One region of the Shewanella alkalitolerans genome, then DNA from elsewhere that is predicted to be linked to it. Evidence: predicted binding sites of a transcription regulator. Region 1 holds the regulator's gene; each other region holds the start of a gene.

Evidence for each region. The regulator sigma-54, encoded in region 1, starts transcription at its own class of promoters, with help from an activator protein. The targets are predictions, from matches to a motif close to GTTGGCACGNNNNTNGNNT.
Region 2: K0J45_RS06745 (flagellar hook-length control protein FliK) is a predicted target of sigma-54. The motif match lies at 3,579-3,597, and genes of this name have one in related genera.
Region 3: K0J45_RS11000 (YccF domain-containing protein) is a predicted target of sigma-54. The motif match lies at 1,476-1,494, and genes of this name have one in related genera.
Region 4: flhA (flagellar biosynthesis protein FlhA) is a predicted target of sigma-54. The motif match lies at 3,976-3,994, and genes of this name have one in related genera.

What each region holds. Positions count from the first base shown of each region.
Region 1 is NZ_CP080422.1:3,913,893-3,918,988, reverse strand. It holds gene mgtE (magnesium transporter) at 1-45, opposite strand, end outside; gene K0J45_RS16975 (HPr family phosphocarrier protein) at 146-421, opposite strand; gene rapZ (RNase adapter RapZ) at 414-1,262, opposite strand; gene ptsN (PTS IIA-like nitrogen regulatory protein PtsN) at 1,259-1,702, opposite strand; gene hpf (ribosome hibernation promoting factor) at 1,705-1,992, opposite strand; gene K0J45_RS16955 (RNA polymerase factor sigma-54) at 2,023-3,510, opposite strand; gene lptB (LPS export ABC transporter ATP-binding protein) at 3,645-4,376, opposite strand; gene lptA (lipopolysaccharide transport periplasmic protein LptA) at 4,373-4,918, opposite strand; gene lptC (LPS export ABC transporter periplasmic protein LptC) at 4,905-5,096, opposite strand, start outside.
Region 2 is NZ_CP080422.1:1,515,141-1,520,236, reverse strand. It holds gene fliN (flagellar motor switch protein FliN) at 1-56, opposite strand, end outside; gene fliM (flagellar motor switch protein FliM) at 82-1,107, opposite strand; gene fliL (flagellar basal body-associated protein FliL) at 1,150-1,671, opposite strand; gene K0J45_RS06745 (flagellar hook-length control protein FliK) at 1,771-3,468, opposite strand; gene fliJ (flagellar export protein FliJ) at 3,855-4,301, opposite strand; gene fliI (flagellar protein export ATPase FliI) at 4,331-5,096, opposite strand, start outside.
Region 3 is NZ_CP080422.1:2,461,606-2,466,701, forward strand. It holds gene K0J45_RS10990 (hypothetical protein) at 86-259, shown strand; gene K0J45_RS10995 (1-aminocyclopropane-1-carboxylate deaminase/D-cysteine desulfhydrase) at 409-1,335, opposite strand; gene K0J45_RS11000 (YccF domain-containing protein) at 1,565-1,972, shown strand; gene K0J45_RS11005 (substrate-binding periplasmic protein) at 2,060-2,905, opposite strand; gene K0J45_RS11010 (PGPGW domain-containing protein) at 3,042-3,269, shown strand; gene K0J45_RS11015 (DUF6508 domain-containing protein) at 3,421-3,798, opposite strand; gene K0J45_RS11020 (hypothetical protein) at 4,154-4,498, shown strand; gene K0J45_RS11025 (LysR family transcriptional regulator) at 4,586-5,096, opposite strand, start outside.
Region 4 is NZ_CP080422.1:1,522,961-1,528,056, reverse strand. It holds gene K0J45_RS06800 (MinD/ParA family protein) at 1-398, opposite strand, end outside; gene flhF (flagellar biosynthesis GTPase FlhF) at 403-1,827, opposite strand; gene flhA (flagellar biosynthesis protein FlhA) at 1,839-3,938, opposite strand; gene flhB (flagellar biosynthesis protein FlhB) at 4,091-5,096, opposite strand, start outside.

The DNA.
Region 1 (5,096 bases):
AAGGCGTTGATCTGTGGTTTCACTATCTAACACTTCGATCGGCATAGCTCCTCCTTTGGCAGTTGATTGAACGGCTTGGGTGGTAGGCTTGTAAGTCTATGATAAGTATAGGACGAAATTAAGCGGGCACCGCAAAGCGAGCCGATTATACGGCCTCATCGAATTTGGCGTCAATAAGGGCGCTGATGGCATCCAGGGCCGCCAGGGCATCTTTGCCTTCGCTGGTGATGGTGATGGTTTTACCCATGCCGGTTTCGAGCATCAGGAGGCCGAGTACGCTGGCGGCGGAGGCCTGTTTATCGCCCTGGATCAGAGTGACCTCGGCGTCGAACTTAGCGGCGAGCACCGCCAGCTTGGTCGCCGCTCTGGCGTGCAGGCCCAACTTGTTGCAGATGGTCAGCTCGCGAGCCAACTTAGTCATGCTTTAGCTCTCGGTGGCGCGCCTGAACCTTATGCTTGCCCTTGTTGAACAGCTTGGCGAGCTGGTCGGTCACATAGACAGATCTGTGCTGGCCGCCGGTGCAGCCGATGGCTATGGTGAGGTAGCTGCGGTTGTTGCGCTCCAGGTGAGGCAACCAGGTTTCCAGCAGGTTTTCGATCTGCCAGATGAACTTGTTGACCAGGGGTTGCTGGCTCAGAAACTGCTGCACTGGCTCATCCAGGCCAGTCAGTGGCCTCAGCTCAGTTTCCCAGTGGGGATTGGGTAGGAAGCGCACGTCAAACATGAAGTCGGCTTCGGTCGGCATGCCATATTTAAAGCCGAAGGACTCGAAGTTGATCACCAGCTCCTTGTCGACCGTGCCCAGCAGGATCTCGCGCACCTTGTCGCTCAACTCATAGATGTTGAGGTTAGAGGTGTCGATATAGTGATCCACCAGTTTAGCTATGGGGTCGAGCAGCTTGCCCTCGAGCTGAATTGCCTCCTTGAGGGAGACCTTAGAGCGCGACAGCGGATGTAGCCTGCGGGTCTCGCTGTAGCGCTTGAGCAGTACATTGTCGCTTGAGTTCAGGAAGAAACTTAAGATTTCGGTATCTTTGGGGAGCTTGGCCAGCTGCTTTTCCAGCTGGATCTCTTCGCTGGGCATGTTGCGCACATCGACGCTGATGGCCACGAGATCGCTGCGCCCCTTGAGCTGCTCCAGCAGGGACTCCATCATCTGCAAGGGCAGATTGTCGACACAGTAGTAGCCTAGATCTTCTAGGACCCTGAGTGCGACGGATTTTCCCGATCCTGAGCGTCCGGATACCAAAACCAATTTCATTGGGTGATCACCTGATAGAGTTCGGATTCATCTTGGGTCTTTCTTAGCTGCTTCATGATCGCCTTATCATTGAGCTTCTCGGCCATAGCGGCCAGGGTGCTAAGATGTTGCTCGCATTGATCTGCGGGCACCAATAACGCAAAAAGGATATCGACGGGCTGATTGTCAATGGCATCGAATGCAATTGGTTCAGCACATTTCACCAGTACGGCCACGGGTTGATCTATGTTAGTCAGCCGTCCGTGAGGAATCGCGATACCATTGCCTATACCTGTGCTGCCCATTTTCTCTCGAGCCAGAAGGCTTTCAAATATTTCTTGAGAGGAGAGGGTGGGGTACTGGACAGCGGCTAAGTCGCTGATAAGCTCCAGTACCTTTTTCTTACTGCCCGGAGTGGCGCAGGTGGTGCACTCCGGCCGCAGGATGGTACTCAGTTCCATCGTTAATGTTTAGTAAGCTTCTCTTTGTGTTTAATGACCTGACGATCGAGTTTGTCAATCAGGGAGTCTATCGCGGCATACATGTCCGCATGTTCGGATGTTGCGAACACTTCTCCGCCACGGAGATGTAACTTTGCCTCAACCTTCTGTTGCAACTTTTCGACATTTAATACAACGTGCACATTATTGATCTGATCGAAATGACGTTCAAGCTTTGTGAATTTCTCTTCGATGTAGCTTCGTAGAGATTGGGTGATCTCGATATGGTGCCCAGTCAGGTTTATTTGCATAAAGATAGTCCTCCAGTTTCCAGGTTTGTTTTATAAGCTCTTGCGCTGATTCGAGGGCGGTATAAGCATTGCCTCGCGATACTTGGCAATGGTGCGTCTAGCCACCTTAATCCCCTGTTCGGCCAAGAGTTGAGCCATCTTGCTGTCGCTCAATGGCTTTTTCTGGTTTTCCGCAGCAACCAGCTTCTTAATGAAGGCACGTATTGCTGTTGAAGAGCACTCTCCGCCATCGTCGGTACCGACGTGACTGGAGAAGAAGTATTTGAGCTCGAAGATCCCTCTCGGGGTATGCATATATTTTTGCGTGGTCACACGTGAGATGGTGGATTCATGCATCTCCACCGCCTCGGCGATGTCGTTCAGTACCATGGGCTTCATCGCCTCTTCGCCAAATTCGAAGAAGCCTTGCTGGAAGTCGACGATACAGTTGGTCACCTTGAGCAGGGTCTCGTTGCGACTCTCAAGGCTCTTGAGGAACCATTTGGCTTCCTGCAGGTGGCCGCGAATAAACTGGCCATCCGCTTGACTCTTAGTGCTGCGGGCCATGGCGGCATACTGCTGGTTGACGTTGATCTTGGGCATGCTGTCTGGGTTAAGCTCGACTACCCAGCGTCCCTTCTTCTTGGTGACGGTCACATCCGGGATCACGTACTCGTCGCGGCTGGCGGTGATGGCGAGGCCTGGACGGGGATTCAGGGTCTGGATCAGGGCGATGGCATCCCTCAGTTCATCTTCCTTGAGCTTGGTCTTGCGCATCAGCAGACGGAAGTCGCGTCCGGCGATGAGATCCAGGTGTTCTTTGATCAGCATGCGGGCGTTGGCTATGTGCGGTGTATCGTCGCTGTACTGGGCCAGCTGGATCGTCAGACATTCGCTGAGGTCGCGGGCCGCCACACCAATGGGGTCGAAGTGTTGTACCCGTTTGAGTACCGCCTCGACCTCGTCGAGTTCGATCTCTGGGTCGCCCATGGCCTCGAGAATATCTTCGCAGGTCTGGGTCAGGTAACCGCGCTCGTCGATGGCGTCGATGATGGCGGTGGCGATGGCCAGGTCGTTATCGGAAAAAGGGGTCAGGTTCTTCTGCCATTCCAGGTGTTCGTATAGACCTTCGCTGGTCTCGCCCTGAAAAGGCATGTCGTCGTCGCGCATGGCGCCCGAGCTTGAGTTTGGTGAGGCGGTGTAGACCTCATCCCAGGTGGTATCCACCGGCAGCTCGTCTGGCATTGAGTCTTGAGTCAGGGCGTCTGAGGTCTCGACCCCTGAATTATCCTGGCTCGAATCCAGCTCTATCTTGTCGTCGTACTTGTTGTCGAAGCTGTCGCTGACGCTATCGTCTTGCAGCTCGATGCTGGCGCTCTCCTGCTCTTCATCCAACTCCAGTAGCGGGTTGGATTCTAATGCCTGCTGGATCTCCTGCTGCAACTCTAATGACGACAACTGCAACAGACGTATGGCCTGTTGTAGCTGGGGCGTCATGGTGAGATGCTGACCCATTTTGAGCTGAAGTGACGCTTTCATCGTACTGCTATTCCCTTGTTTCTAATTATAAAATGAGAAAGCTCTGGCTATATGTGCCGGACAAATATATCGGATAGTGCCTAAAGCCACAATTAACGCATGGTTTTTCCTCTGTGGCCCCATTATAAGATTAACTATAGCTTGAATTGTTCACCTAAGTACACTGCTCGTACTTGCTGGTTGTCTAAGATTTCGGCGGGTGTGCCCTCGGCGATCAGATTACCATGGCTGACGATATAGGCTTTCTCGCAGACGTCTAATGTTTCGCGCACGTTGTGGTCGGTGATCAACACCCCCAGGCCGCGATTCTTAAGCTGCTCGATGATCTTCTTGATGTCGATAACCGAGATGGGATCGACCCCGGCGAACGGCTCGTCGAGAAGAATAAACTTAGGGTTGGCGGCAAGCGCCCTGGCGATCTCCACCCGGCGACGTTCACCGCCCGAGAGCGCCATGCCGTGGCTGTCACGGATATGGGTGATGTGAAACTCTTCCAGCAGGTGTTCCAGCTCCTCTTCGCGGCCATCGTTATTAAGATCGCTGCGGGTCTGGAGCACGGCCATGATGTTGTCCCGCACCGAGAGCTTACGGAAGATACTGGCTTCCTGCGGCAGGTAGCCTATGCCTTTGCGGGCGCGTAGGTGCATTGGGTCTAGCGTCAGGTCGTCATCGTCGATAAAGATGCGGCCCTTGTCGCTCTGTACCAGGCCGACGACCATGTAAAAGGTGGTGGTCTTGCCGGCGCCGTTTGGCCCCAGCAGGCCGACGATCTGCCCGGTCTTTACCGTGAGGCTCACGTCTTGGACAACGGCACGACTCTTATAGCTCTTGGCGAGGTTCTCCGCCTTCAAGATCAGGTCTGTCATTGTTTTTCCTGTTCTGGTTTCTTCTCGGGCTTCTGCTCTGGCTGGATCTGTTCCTGATAGTTCTCAGGCTGAATGATGGTGATCACTCTGTCTTTGCCTGTGCTCTCGGCGATCAGCTGTTGCTGCTCTATGTTGTAGCGGATCTGCGAACCCGTGACCTGGCTGCCTTCCTGTTCCAGGGTGGCGTCGCCAATGAGCGTCAGGGTGCGGCTGGAAAGCTCGTAACGTATCTCCTTGGCGCTGGCCGAGGCGGGACGGCCATCTTCCATCACCTGAGAGTAGGTGGCTGGGTTGCCGGTGGCGATCAGTATCTTGCCGCTGTTCTTCTCTTTGCTGAAGGCGCGCAGTTCACTGGCCAATATCTTGATAGAGCCTTGGGTGACCTCGACCGGACCGTGGAAGATGATCTGGTTGTTCTTAATGTCGGCTTCCTGGCTGGCGGCAGAGATCTTAACCTCTTGCAGCAGGTCGTTCACCTTGGCATGGGCGCCAATACTGACCAGGGGCAGCAGGCCCGCAAGAATAAGGCTATTTAGTTTCATATGTTCCTTCTACCTGACTCGTCAGTTTTATATTTTGGGCGTTGAGATCGGCATATAAGCCTTCCCCCGTGATGAGGAAATCACGTCCTGTGATCCGAATGCTTCTGTCGGATGTCATAATCATAGTATTGAGATCCAGCTCCAGATAGGTGGTCTCTATGGTCTGAATCGGTTCCTC
Region 2 (5,096 bases), 2.1 Mb from region 1:
AGCGCCTGTTCGGCCATGGCTGCGGCCCAATCGTCACCTGTATCTTCTGTGCTCATTGATTTCTACCTTAAACGCATTCCATTAAATATTGTTGAGATCCCGAGACTTACTCTTCTTAGTCACAAGTTGTAGCTCTGTCTTTACTGTCTCGGGCCGTGGGATCTTCTCCCGGATATTCAGTGCCAGATTCTCGCGCGAACGCCCTAACTTACAGCGATAGGTGGGCAGGTCTTCGACCCGCAGCACGATATATTCTGGCATCTCCACCGGAATAATGTCGCCGGCCTTGAAGCCCATCACATCCTTCAGCGAGATCTCTTTCTCGACTATGGTGGCATCCAGGCCCACCTCGACGTCCATGATCTCATCCTTCAGGGCCTGGGACCAACGCATGTCGGTATCTTGAGTGTCGCTCTGTACCCCGGCATCGAGCAGTTCACGAATCGGCTCGATCATCGAATATGGCATGGTGATGTGGAAATCACCGCCGCCACCGTCTACCTCGATGTGGAAGGAGCTCACCACCACTACTTCTGTGGGGCTGACGATGTTGGCCATGGCAGGGTTCACCTCGGAGTCGAGATAATCAAACTCGACATCCATCACAGGCGCCCAGGCTTCCTTATAATCTTCGAAGATGATCTTCAAAAGCAGCTGCACGATGCGCCGCTCTGTCGGGGTAAATTCCCGCCCCTCGATCTTGGCGTGAAAACGGCCATCACCGCCGAAGAAGTTATCCACCAGGATAAACACCAGGCGGGCCTCCATGGTGATCAGCGCAGTACCCTTCAAGGGACTGAAACGCACCATATTCAGGCTGGTCGGTACAAACAGAGTATGGACATATTCGCCAAACTTGAGCATCTGCACGCCGTTGATCGACACCTCGGCCGCGCGGCGCATCATGTTAAACATGCTGATCCTCAGGTGGCGGGCAAAACGCTCGTTGACGATCTCCAGGGTCGGCATACGACCACGGACGATACGATCTTGTGATGAAAAGTCATAGGCGCGCGCATCGAGCGCGTCACTCACCTCTTCCTCTTCGACGTCGTCGACACCATGAAGTAGCGCATCAATTTCGTCTTGGCTTAATAGATCACTCACAATATCGTCCTATCATACTTGTTAGCTTATAAATCACCGGCATTACTGCATCACGAAGCCGGTAAACAGCACCTTTTCAACCACTTTACGTCCGGTCACAGGTTGCAGGGTATTCTGTACATTCAGCAGGGCCAACTGGCGCAGCTCATCCTTACCGGCGAGGGAGCTGAGCTTCTGCACATCTGCACTACTAAAGGTGGTCAGCAGCGCATCCTCGATAAGCGGAATATGCTTCTTGATCAAGACGTCATCGTCAGAGCCACGCACCATGAGCTGCACCTTGATCTCCACCAGACGGGAGCGATTCTGCCCAGGCAGGTTAAACAGGAAGGGTCTCGGCATCCCCACATAGAAGGCTTCACGGCTGTTTGCCGGCTCGCTCTGCTCGGTTTGCTCCCCTTCGGCCATGGTCTCATCACTCGGCTCATCGCCCGACAGCAACAACCAGGCACCCACGCCCAGCAAGACCACCAAGAGTGCACCCATGGCCGCAAAGATAATGAGCTTCTTCTTGCTCTTAGGCTCTACATTCTCTTCAAGTTCTAACGATTCTTCTTCCGCCATCTCTTATCCCTATCACACTCGGCTCACACTCAGCATCGTCATGATTTTTTAGCGCATATCAAACGATTGGGCAATCATACCAACCTATAGGTTACCTGCTTACGCGTAATAATCTATACCCGAACGATAACTTGTTGCGTTATTCGACACTAACAGGCTCTCTTCTGCCGAAATTTCATCCATCTCAGACAGAGCATGGCCCACTCCCTCGCCTTGCTCGCCATTGCCGCCCTGCTCTTTACCGCCTTGAGAGACGTTGCTGTCGGTCAGCTGCATCCCCTGTTCGGCCAGTAGCTCCCGCAGACGTGGAATGGCTTGCTCAACCAGATCCCGGGTCTGGGTCTGGGTCACATGAAACTGCACCTGGGTCTGGTCACCCTGCACCTGAACACGAACCATCATGTGACCAAGCTCGGGCGGATCCAGGCGAATCTCCGCCTGCTGTACGCCTTGGCTCACCATGGCCACCAGCTGCTGACGCATCACGGGCGAGAATTTATGGATCATCTCCTGCATCTGAACCACAGGTTCGCCCTGAGGCTTGATAGAAACTTGATATTGTGGGAGGGCCTCATTCCTTGCGCCTTGCAAGCCCTGCAGCGATAAGGCGTTAAGCTTGGTATCTGCCGCGGCATCTGGCATTTCACCGGCCTTTGGCGACATGGTCACGGCAAGGTTAGCGCCCTTCAGCAGCTCCTGCGCGGCTTTGCCATCGCGGCCCTCTGCGCCCGAGGTCATCTTCAGAGCACCATTTTGTGCCTGCTCGGCGGCAAGCTTGGCGTCAGCTAGCTTAGCTTCACCAAACTTAGACTCACCAACCTTGGCTTCACCCAATATGGCTTTCACGCCTTTCACATTAACGGCACTTTCCACGCCGCTCGCGTTATTGGCCGAGGTTAGGCCTGTTTGACTAATCTCAATCTGATTTAGCCCAACTTGATTTAATCCCGCCTGACTGGCCCCGCCTGCGCCTTGTGAAGGATCAGTTTTAGATGTTGCTAAGTTAGTCTGCGACTGACTCGCCATGGCCGAGAGATATTGCTTGGCGTCATTTATAAGTGCCGCCAGCTTGGCAGCATCACTCTCTAGCGCCTCAGCTTGACCGGGCTCACCATTTCCAGACTTATTCTTACCCGCTATGCCATGAATGAGCCCCTCTAGCATCTGCGGCGGTAAGGCCGTCAGCTCATCCTTGGACAAACCGGTTTGCGCCATCACCTCACTTAAAGCATCTTCGGGAAGCTGAGCCAATATCGCCTCACTCCCCAGGCCATTTGGATTGATGACGGGTAAGATATGATCATCTCCGGCGCCTGGTTTAAGCAGCTCATCTATACCCTCTAAGGCCGCTTTTTCGGTTTCGATCTTGTCCTTAGCCCCTTTTACCAAGGTAGGAAACAGCTCATTGTCGTCAGATGACTCACCATCAGCATCACCCGGCGGCAAAATGACGCCGTCGGCGGCAATCTCCGCCTCATCCCCCAGCTTGTTCGCCAGATGGATCTGCGCCAGCACGTTGGAGACATCGTCGCTCTCTTTGTCCTGCGCGGGCGCCCTCTTCTGCTTAGCATCGGCCTTAGCAGTGTTATCGCGTTGAGCCGTGTTTTCGACCTTGGATTGCGGGCGCTGTTTTGCCTGTGAGTTCACCTCACCCTGGCCGCTCGCCTTAGCCAAAGCCTCTGAAAAACCTTTATTTTCTGACTTAGACTCTGCGGTTGATTTCGCATCTGATGCGCTGGGCAACACCCCGCCCTTCTCTTTGCCGGGCTCGACATTAGATAGGAGTATTTGGGTCATCTGTGGCATGCTTCCTCCAACGCTCATCTAGGGCACGACAATGTCACGTGCCACCCGAGCGTCAATTATTCGCTAAGCTTTGGACTCATTGGCCCTTACTACTCAATATCAAGCAATAAAAATGCCAAGTTAATTATACCAATCCTAGTAAATAACTGATCACGCTAGCTTGTTAAAATGCCCGATAACGGCGTTATTATTTTTGATTGTAGAATAACTAGTTATCGAAAGATCATGCCTTGTTCTCGAGCGTTTTTCCTACGCTGCTTCTGATCACTTACTTACCGTGATTGGTATTACAATTTGACTTGAAAAAAATGGCGAGACGGTAGAATGGTTTTGAGGAAATAAAGAGGTGCTGGCCTCTACACACATATAACTTAAGGCTATCGGGTAGACTGGCGGAAAAATTGTTGCGAAGCAAACTCGTCGATCATCTTCTGTTCCTGTTTGGCCTCAAACTTTTGTTTTGCTTCGGCTTTATGCGCGAGTAACAGCTCGACCGCCTTACGCTTTTGTTGCTTACCCTGCCAATACTGCTGAGCCTTCTGACGCTGCTTGTCCGTCTCCGACACTGCGAAGACCTGCTTCTCGATCGCCTCATCTATCTGACGGATAAACTGATGAAACTGATGGTAGCTACTGGCGGCAATCACTTGCCCCTGTTGGGCCTCCATCTGTTTCATGTAATCGAGACGATACTGCTGTAGAGCATCGAGCTGCTGGCGACATTTATTCAGCGTCAACTGCACGCCTCTAAGCTGAGTCGCCGCGGCCTCCTCGGCGTCGAGGGCTAACTTGAGTACTGTCTCTAAGGGATCATGCTTTGCCATGGCCGTTATGCTCTCCGATAAAACTCAGGCTAAACCTGACACTGGGCGCTCAATTGCCCCAGCATCAAGGCGCTTGAATCGAAGCTGATGGCTTCCTTCATGGTCTGGCGCAGGAAGGCATTCATGGCTGGCTGCAGCCTTATGGCATTATCGATACGAGGGTCACTCCCCTGAGTATAGGCACCGATAGAGATGAGGTCGCGATTCTGTTGGTACAGAGAATACATCTGCTTCACCCGGCGCGTCGCCTCCAGATGAGCGTCACTGATCACCATAGGGGCCACACGGCTGATAGAGGCCTCGACGTCGATGGCTGGGTAATGACCCGAATCGGCTAATGCCCGCGATAATACGATGTGGCCATCGAGGATCGCCCGCGCCGCATCGGCGATCGGATCCTGCAGGTCATCGCCCTCGGTCAGCACGGTATAAAAAGCGGTAATTGACCCCTGGCCGGCACCGCCGTTACCGGCGCGCTCCACCAGCTTGGGCAGCTTGGCAAACACAGAAGGCGGATAGCCCTTGGTAGCCGGTGGCTCACCGACGGCCAGGGCGATCTCACGCTGGGCCTGGGCGTAACGGGTCAGGCTGTCCATCAGCAGCAACACGTTATAACCCAGATCGCGAAAATACTCGGCGATACGGGTCGAGGTCTCACAGGCTCGAAGACGCATCAGCGGCGAGGTATCGGCGGGCGCCGCCACCACCACGCTGCGGGCACGTCCCTCGGCGCCCAAGATCTCTTCGATAAACTCTTTCACCTCGCGGCCACGTTCCCCCACCAGACCAACCACG
Region 3 (5,096 bases), 1.5 Mb from region 1:
ATTCATCTTTCGCAACAGCTAAGGATCTATTATTTTTTAAATTTTTACTGCCACAAGGCAGTTATAGTAATAAGGAGTATGGCCTATGTCGTACAAAGTTAACGGTCATGAGATCACGGTAAACTTCCCGGTGGACTCAATTTCAGTCAACAAATCCTCTATCGCATTTACCGATAGCCTAGGAAAAAACAAACAAACTTTTGCTAAGCGTACCGACGCCCTGCAATTTATGAAATGGTTGCTCTCAAGCAATAAATAACCCCCACGCTATTCGATACACCTCCTCTCACACGTATCGAAGGTTGCCCAGGCAACAAGTAGGATTGACCCCATTCGTCAACGACTCAGCAGGTAACATTTGGCTCAGGTTGTACCCCTTTCACAGGTACCGACCTGGCCAAATGGCATTTATCTCTCTAGCTCACCAAACTTACGCCTATACCTAGGCAGCATAGATTGATTACCCAGCAGGCCCCCTTGGTGCAGATAGAGCACGGGCGCAGCTAACCCCTGTTGCCACAGCTGCTTAAGGCAGAGCCAGCCAAGAGGATCGTAGAGCAGCTCAAACGCTATCCCCGTCGACTCGAGTTCATGCCACATCTGGTAAAACTCAGGGTACAGCTTACCAAAGTGGTAGCGCTTGGCAGCCGGGATAATCTGAGGATGCAGCGCTTCGTCTTGCTCAAGTTCTAAAAATTGCTTCTTAAGATACTCATCTCCGCCCACCACGGCGCAGGTCATGACGCAAATGCTGGGATCTATAGCTAGGAACTGTTTCTGCAGATAGAGCGCAGTGGTACCTGTGCCGGATGGCAGGAACACCACTAACTCGTTAAGGGGCTGCGCGCTTTTCCAGCTGGCTATCTCGCGGGCGAGCTGGGCCACACCTGGCTCGGCAAAGGCGCAGCGCCCGCCTTCTGGCACAAACAGCTGCTCATCGCTGCCCGTCAACACCCTTTGCCTGATATAGGCTTCGCTATTCAGGTCATCTCTGTCGCTCTTGCTGGAGAGATCTATGATGTTGGCGCCATTATTTAACGCGGCGAGGTAGTTACCGCAGGGGTGCTCCGTCAGATAACCGGGGAGATGGTCCACATAGAAATCCAACTGCCACCCCTTGAGCTTAGCCAGGGCCGAAAGCGAATAGAGGGAGTTGGCCTGGGGCGAGCCATAGCCAATCAGTTGCCTTACAGAGGGGAAGTCGTTATCGAGGAAATAGGCGAACTTGCGCGCCTTATTACCGGAAAACTCGGGATGCAGCAGATCGTCGCGCTTCACATAGACCTTGTGCTCCCCAAGGCAGACAGCCTCTACGGGCGTGTGGCTAAGCTTCATGTTATCGAGCCTGAATGAAATGACGCGCCAGAGTGTACACCCTTTAACGGCAAATGCGTAATTTGACCGACTTTTGGCATATTATGTCAACACCCCAGAATCATGCCAACACAATAATCAATAAAAACATGCAGATATAACATGGCATGGTTTTCGCTTATTCCTTAGTAGATCTAATTTAAGGCCAATGCCTTAACAACAATAAAAGCACTGCAACAAGGAGCTCTTCATGGCACTACTGCGCTTAATCTTTAATATTGCATGGTTTATTTTAGGCGGATTCGTGATGGGGTTGGCCTGGTGGCTGGCAGGCCTGCTCTGTTTTATCAGCATCATAGGTATCCCCTTTGGACGCGCCTGTTTCGTTATCGGTGAGATGGCCTTCTGGCCCTTTGGTCAGCAAAACGTTAATCGCCGTGCGCTGCAAGGGGTCGATGACATCGGCACGGGTCCGCTTGGCATGGTAGGTAACATCGTGTGGTTCCTGCTATTTGGGATCTGGCTCGCCATCGGCCATATCACCCACGCGCTGGCCTGTTTCGTCACCATCATAGGGATCCCTTTTGGTATTCAGCATCTGAAACTGGCGCTGCTGAGTCTGACCCCTATAGGTCAAACGATCACGGCCAAGGCTTAAAAACCTTAAAGGCTTGATTTAGGGGCTGGAGGGGAGTTCGCGAACCTCGACAGCAGAAGCGAATCAGGATTACTACGGGACGACGAACTAGAGGCTTTGCAGGTAATCTTCGAGGAGCTGCTCGACTTGGATACGGGCCAGGCCGGCGTTATAGATCTCTCGCCACCTGCGCCCCTCTGGGGTGTTTCTAAAGGCGATATAGAGCTGTTTCGACTCCAGCAACTGCTTGTTAAATTGCAGCCTGGTCTTGAGTTCGCTCAGGTGTGGCTGCTCGATGAGAAACTGATAAACATAGAGATCCATGACGGCACCCTGAACCCTTCCAGTGGCCACCTTGCGGATATTGTGCTCATCTGAGCTCACCAGCTCTACCGGCTGGGCGCCGATGGCAATCATCTCATCGAGCGCCTGGGTGTTCACATAGTCTCTGACCACGCCCAAGGTGTAGGCATTGAGATCCTGCACCCGCGACCAGGTAATGGGGTGCTGGCTCTGCTCCAAGATCCCAAGGGGACTCTGTCCCATAGAGTCGGAGAAGATGAATTTATCGGTTGGGTGATGATACTCGGGGAAATAGCCCTGATAGCCAGAGTCGTCCCGGGTCACCACACGCACTGTGCGGCTCCAGGGGAAATAGTCCACCTGAAGCTCATGACCCATGGCGGCAAGTGCGGCTCTGGCCACCACCACACAGGCGCCGCCATCCTTCAGCGTCGGCCCCGAATAGGGTGGCCAATTTAAAGAGGAAAGCTTGAGGGTTTCGGCCTTCGGGGCTGAAACAACACACAACAAGGTAGCGATGAAGATGGAGACAAGCAGTAAATGGAAGCGTCGTAGCGTTGCTAGCCATAGCTTTACTGCCAATAGCGGCGTAGAGAGCAAGGCCTGCCTATTAGCGTTTTTTATGCTTAAGTTAAAGCCGCCTGTTCTCATCAACACCCTTCCCCCGAATCACTGTTTCGCCGCACTCCATCGCGCCATAGATGTCCTTTTGTTACACATTTTCACTGGCATGGATAAACAAGATGATGCAAAACAAGTATAGGAGAGAAGGTCAAATGAGGTATTTATGCTGAGAAAAACCGTGATCACCGTCATCGGCGGCGCACTTTGTCTACTCGGGTTGGCGCTGGTTATCTTGCCTGGCCCGGCCTGGTTACTGCTCCCCATAGGACTTGCCGTATTAAGCCTGGAGTACCACTGGGCCAGAGGCTGGCTAAAGAAGAGCCAGAAACAGATGACCCGCAGCGCCGCCTGGCTTGACGCCAAGGTGCGCGATTGGCGTTACAGCCGCTAATATGCGGCTATTTGCCACCATTAGCGCTATTTCCCGCCAATAGTGCTTATTCCCCACCAATGATGGCTTGGGCGCTAAGGCGCCTTAGCCCAATAAAGGGTGGCAAACCAACAAAAACTAAGCCAAGACAAAGAGTTGGGCCAGCACAAAGCTAGGCCAGCACAAAGAGGTCGCGCCCGCAGCTCTTGTGGGTAAGTACGTTGAGCCGCTCCAGAATCGCCAGCAACACCCCTTGCCTGCGCATGTTTTCCAATACGCCTCGGCTGAAGCGCTCCAAGCGGCTCATGGCGGTTAACAGCAAGCGGCACTGATAAAAGCTCGCCTCGCGGATATAATCTGGCTTATCGACCAGATGAGCATTTTGGTACCACTCCTGCCAGTTGAGGGTATCGAGTAACAGTCCCTGCTGAGCAAGCTGCTCGACAAAGCCCTGCATCGTCAGCTGACTGCTGGCCTGATCGCCACGGGCAAACTGCGTGGCATATTGAGAGTAGAGATTTGCTATCTGCAAAGATATTACACTTTTCATATCGCACTCCTTAGTCCCAAGGGCAGGTTGCCCTTAGCGGCCCCCATTGCCCTAACGCCTTTCGCCTTACTTTCTTGGCGTTTACCTGACTTCATATCTCATAAAACGCTTACTGAGCCTTAATAAGAAGCCATTCGCTCAGCGTCTTACCTAGAGAATGTGCATACTCCGTACCGCAGCTTATCTAGGAGGCTAATAGCCTGGTGTGCCCGGCGTTTTATCAATGACTTAACTCCAGGTTAATGAGAAGATGCTGAATACAAGCTGAACATGGCTAAGGTCCTGACTGGCTGGACATTAACAGAGCGAGACCATATGCTAGCTGAGAACGCAATGATTGCGCTGGAGAATTCAGATGAAGAAATACACCACAGGCGTTAGCCTTATCCTACTGGGACTGTCTATCGGTTTTTCGCCGCTGACCCTGGCCAAAAACGATAAGCATGAACATGGTGCCAAAGCCCATAACGAAAAGAGCCTGCCACCAGGATTGCAGAAGAAGGTGGCCCGCGGCGAGCCGCTACCACCGGGCTGGCAGAAGAAACTGCACAAGGGCGATTACCTGTCTGATGACTATTATGATCGCGGCAAGATCCATGTGCCTATCGACCGTGATGGCAACATCACCATAGATGTCGATGGCACCTTTATTAAGCTGCACGACAAGACACGTCGTATCCTAGACATTATTAACGACTAGCTATTATTAGCGACTAGCTTTCAATTAAGAATAGCCATTTAAAAAAGCGAGCTTAACGGCTCGCTTTTTGATCTAAAAATATCGGCTTTAACGACTGGCCTGGGCTTGGTAAAGGTTAAACTCTTCCAGGATCAGGCTGGTAAAGAGCCGCCCAGCGCGACCTAAGGGACGCTCCATGGTCGATACCAACTGAGGCGTAAAGCTGTATCGACTGCCACCGAGAAAATCCAGTTCCTGTAACTCACCGCTGGCCAGCTCTTCTTGAATCAGAAAGTCAGGCATCCAGCCAAAGCCCAGTCCCATCAGCAGGGCATTCTTCTTCATGATAAAGCCAGACAGGTAAAACACCTTATCGCCGCCAAATTGCAGCTCATCGCTGTGGATCTTGCCGGGGGAGGAATCCTCGATGGTCAGCTCCACATGCTGCAGCAACTCAAACAGGCTGAGCTCCTTGGCCTTGGCTAAGGGGTGAGAGCGACTCACCACCAGTATGCTGTTGATGTCGGGCAGAGGCTGCGGCCGATAGTTGGGCCCGGTGCGATAGTCTTTCACCAACATGAGATCGGCATTATCCCGCTCGAACCTGTGTTGTACCCCA
Region 4 (5,096 bases), 2.1 Mb from region 1:
ATATCAAACTGGGTCTTCATCTCGCTGAAGGCACGGATCAGACCCGCATGCTGCGCCGGTGTCAGCTCGACCATGGCCTGGGTGCCAGAGGTGGCTGGAATAATGCCAATCCCCTTAGGACCGCGTACGATAATATCGTCAAGGTCGGCGTCGCCAGATAATACGTGGGAGAGATTGCGCTCGGCTCTCAGGCCCAACATGACATCGACGTTGGCCAGGCCCAAGTCGGCATCGAGCACAAGCACGCGCTTGCCCTTCTCGGCCAGGGAGACGGCGGTATTGATCGATACGCTGGTTTTACCTACGCCACCCTTACCACCGGTTACGGCAATTACTTTTACTTTTTCGTTATATGGTTGATTCATCATACGTAAACCGCTTGCTTGATCCCGACTCATTATATTACTCAAATGCGTAGGCCTGTTCATATGACCTTTCGTTATTCTGTATTGGTTGCACTTTCTTTTCGAGTACCGACAGGGCCTTGTTGGCTAAGGCTAAGGTGTCGGCTACTTGCATATCTTCTGGCACTCTTTGTCCATCGGTGACATAACTCAAAGGTAATCCACTTTGAATCAACACACTCAACGCCGGTGCCAAGGCCACTGATTCATCTAATTTGGTCAAAATCGCACCGGATAATGGAATCCGGGTAAACTGCGCGACGGCATCTTCAAGCACTCTTCTTTGACTTGTAGATGACAGTACCAGATAACTGCGAATAGGTAATCTGCTATTTGCAGTTAAATTATCAAGTTGCTGGAACAATCTCACATCTCTCTGTCCCATGCCCGCCGTATCTATCAATACTAGCTTGCGATTGCGGAACTGATAAAGAATTTGTTCCAACTCATTGAGATCATGAGCTTGCTTGACCGGGCACCCCATTATTTTGCCATAGGTTGCCAGCTGCTCATAGGCTCCAATGCGATAATGATCGGTTGTAATGAGTGCAACTTGATCTGAACCATGCTGTGCAGCGAATCGAGCGGCTAATTTTGCGACACTCGTCGTCTTACCCACACCAGTTGGGCCCACGAAGGCGACGACACCGCCCTGACGAACGATGTCGTCCCCTTGGTTGTCGAGCATATTCGCCAGACTGCGTGGCAAGGCCTTCACCAAATCTGCCGGAATATAGTGCTCGCTAAGGGCCGATAACTTAGCGGCAACCTCAGGACTAAATTCGGCGTCCAGCAGGCGGCTCTCTAGCATGGCGCCGACTGGATCCAGACGACTCTTCTGCTCGGTCAGCAGTGAGGTCACCTGATGTGTCAGTAGGTTGCGGAGTGATGCCAACTCCTCACGCATAGACTCGAGTTCGCTGGCCGGCGCGCTCTTATCGCGCTTGGCACGGTTAAAATTCTGGCTCTCATGTGTGTTGGCATGGGGATTAGCCTGCTTGCTGCCATGCATATTAGGCGAGGCTATTTCATCGCTTGGTGCCTTCAATCCCTGGGCCCAGGCAGGCATCTCGAGTGCTTCATTCGATTGGCTTAATTGCTGACTGACGCGATTTTGTTGACGCTCAAGCAGCGCTTGCAGCGAATCGGCCACGGGTGATGGCTGTTTTTTTGACTCTGTCTTGATGGGCTGACGACCGATAGAAACCTTCTCCTCGGCCAGATCGAGAAAGCTGGGTGACAGAGGCACGGCATCATTTTTCGCCACGCTCGGCTTAGGCTCATCGTAGTCTACCGCGGCGACGATCTCGATACCGCCGGTAACTTTCTTGTTCGACATGATCACCGCATCCGAACCTAATGTCTCTTTCACCTGGGCCAATGCAGAGCGCATGTCTTTTGCCAAAAAACGTTTTATTTTCAATTAAATACCCTCTACTGACCGACCGCCGATACGATGCGAATTTGTTTTTCATCGGGTACCTCTTGGTAAGAGATCACCCGCAGATTTGGAATCGTATGTTTAACAAAACGCGACAGCGTCGAACGTAACATACCCGATGTCAGTAGGATGGCTGGTTGGCCCACCATCTCCTGACGCTGGGATGCGTCGAGTAACGACTTTTGCATCCTCTCGGCAAGGCTAGGTTCGATATTCGGCCCCTCGCCTCCCGTTGCCTGCATAGACTGATGCAACATCTGTTCCAATTCAGGCGCCAAAGTTATGACAGGAATTTCCGGTTCTGGGCCGCTTATTTCTTGAACAATCATGCGTTTAAGTGCAATACGTACGGCGGCGGTAAGCACCTCGGTATCGTTACTCTTAGGCCCGTACTCGAGCAGGGTCTGGACTATGGTCTTCAGGTCGCGGATCGACACGCCTTCGTTAAGCAGGTTCTGCATTACCTTGACCACAGTGCCTAACGGCAAGACATCGGGAATGAAGCCACTGACCAGCTTAGGCGAATGCTTGGCCAGCATATCCATCAGCTGCTGTACCTCTTCGTAGCCCAGGAGCTTGGAGGCGTTGTTGGTTAACAGCTGACTCAGGTGAGTCGCCACTACGGTGGCGGCATCCACCACGGTATAACCTAGCGTCTGAGCATGTTCTCTGAGCTCAGGGGCGATCCACACGGCTTCCAAGCCGAAGGCGGGATCTGTGGTCTCGACACCATCTAATGGTCCATATACCTGACCGGGGTTGATGGCAAGCTCACAGTCGTGACGAATATCCGCCTCACCAGAAGCCACGCCCATCAGGGAGATCCGATAGGTGTTTGGCGCCAGATCCAGGTTATCGCGAATATGCACGGCGGGAACAAGAAAGCCCAGCTCTTGGGAGAGCTTCTTACGCACGCCCTTGATGCGGCCCAGCAGCTCACCACCCTGGCCCTTATCCACCAGAGGGATCAGGCGGTAGCCCACCTCCAGGCCAATGGTGTCCACCTGCTGCACATCATCCCAGCTAAGCTCTTTAGGTTTGGCATCGCCGGGAGTCGCAGGTGAGGTCTTAGCGATCTCCAAGGCGCGTTGTCTGTCGAGATCTTTCTTACGATGCAGAAAATAAGCGCCGCCCGCGGTGATCAGGCCAAAGCTGAGAAAAGCGAAATGCGGCATGCCAGGCACTATGCCCATGGTCAGCAGGACGCCGGCGGCGATGGCCAGCGACTTAGGGTTGTCGAACATCTGGCTCATCACCATCTGTCCCATGTCGCCAGATTCGTTTTGACGGGTCACCATCAAGGCCGCGGCGATAGAGAGCAAGAGGCCAGGGATCTGCGCCACCAGACCGTCACCGATTGTCAACAGGGTGTAGATCTCGACCGCAGAGGAGAAGTCCAGCCCATGCTGCGCCATACCTATGACGAAACCGCCCAGGATGTTGATCACCAGAATCATGATACCGGCGATGGCATCGCCTTTTACAAACTTAGAAGCACCATCCATCGCACCATAGAAGTCGGCTTCCTTGGTCACTTCGGCGCGGCGAATACGCGCCTGATCCTGATTAAGGATCCCGGCGTTAAGGTCGGCGTCGATTGCCATCTGCTTACCTGGCATGGCATCCAGGGTAAAGCGAGCACTCACCTCAGAGATACGTCCGGCCCCCTTGGTTACCACGGCGAAGTTGATGATGATCAGGATAAGAAACACCACCAGACCCACGGCATAGTTACCGCCAATCACCACGGAACCGAAGGCCTCAATCACCTTACCGGCGGCGTCGCCACCGTTGTGCCCCTCGAGCAAGACGATACGGGTCGAAGCGACGTTCAGCGCCAAACGCAGCAAGGTAGCAACCAGCAGCACTGTTGGAAAAGCAGCAAAATCCAGGGGGCGGTCGGTATAGATGGCCACCAGCAAGACCACCAGGGCCAAGGCGATATTAAAGGAGAACAGGATATCCAGCAGGAAGGCCGGCATGGGCAAGACGATCATCGCCAGTGCCGCAAGCACCAATATGGGCGTACCTATCCCTTTAAAATTGGCGGGTTTTACCTGTTTTATCTGACCGAGCGTTGCTTTCAAATCCATCAATCTAGCGCCTGAACTTTGACATCTAGCTAGGTTTCAGCAAAAAGTACGCCAACTTAAGGCCGGCTTAGCCCGCAGCGACTCGAGCGGATAACAATCGAACAAATATCGGACAAGACAGTTACAGACTAACTGCTAAATGCCTTAAACCTTTAGTATTTTAGCTCATCGGGGATCGGCTGATTGATAGGAATCGGCGTCGGCCGCTTACCACCTTTTTGCTGATACTGACGCAGTTGGAACACATAAGCCAATACCTGGGCCACGGCAGTAAACAGCCCTTCGGGGATCTCCTGATCTATCTTGGTGGTGTGATAGATGGCCCTGGCCAATGGCGGCGCCGAGACGATAGCCACATCATGCTCGCGGGCGATCTCACGGATCTTAAAGGCAACATCATCCACGCCCTTGGCAAGCACATAGGGCGCGGCGGCCTTGGTCACATCGTACTTCACCGCGACCGCATAGTGCTCGGGGTTGACAACAATCACGTCGGCATTAGGCACCTCGGCCATCATACGCCGCTGCGCCATCTCACGCTGCATCTGGCGCACCCGGCCTTTCATTTCCGGCTGCCCCTCGGTGTCTTTATATTCGTCCTTGATCTCCTGCTTGGTCATCTTCAGCTGTTTGTTATGGTTCCAGATCTGAAACGGCACATCGATCACTACGATAATCACGGTAGAGGAGCAGAGCACAATAAACATCCACACCAGCAGATCCAAAGCATTAAAGACATTGCCCGGCAGATGCCCCTGGGACAGGGTAAGAATATCGGTAAAATAGTAGCTCAGCAGCAGATAGGCCATCAGCGCCACCACGGAGAATTTGGCGATCCCCTTGGTCAACTCCACCAGGGCCTGCACCCCGAACATACGCTTAAAGCCGCTGATGGGGTTCATCTTATTGCCCTTAGGCATGAACGCCTTGGCGGAGAAGGTGATCCCGCCCAGCACCACGTTCCCCAGGAAAGCAACGAAGGCGAGAAACAGCACGAAGCTGGCCATAGGGATCGCCAGCTCCTTGAAGACCATCATCCAGATGTTGAACAGGCTGTTGGTGTCGTAGATCTCCTGCCTGCTCATGGTAAACAGGTTAGTCATCACGCTCATCAGCGACTGCCCCAGACTCGGCCCTATGACGGCAAACCCTGCCGCC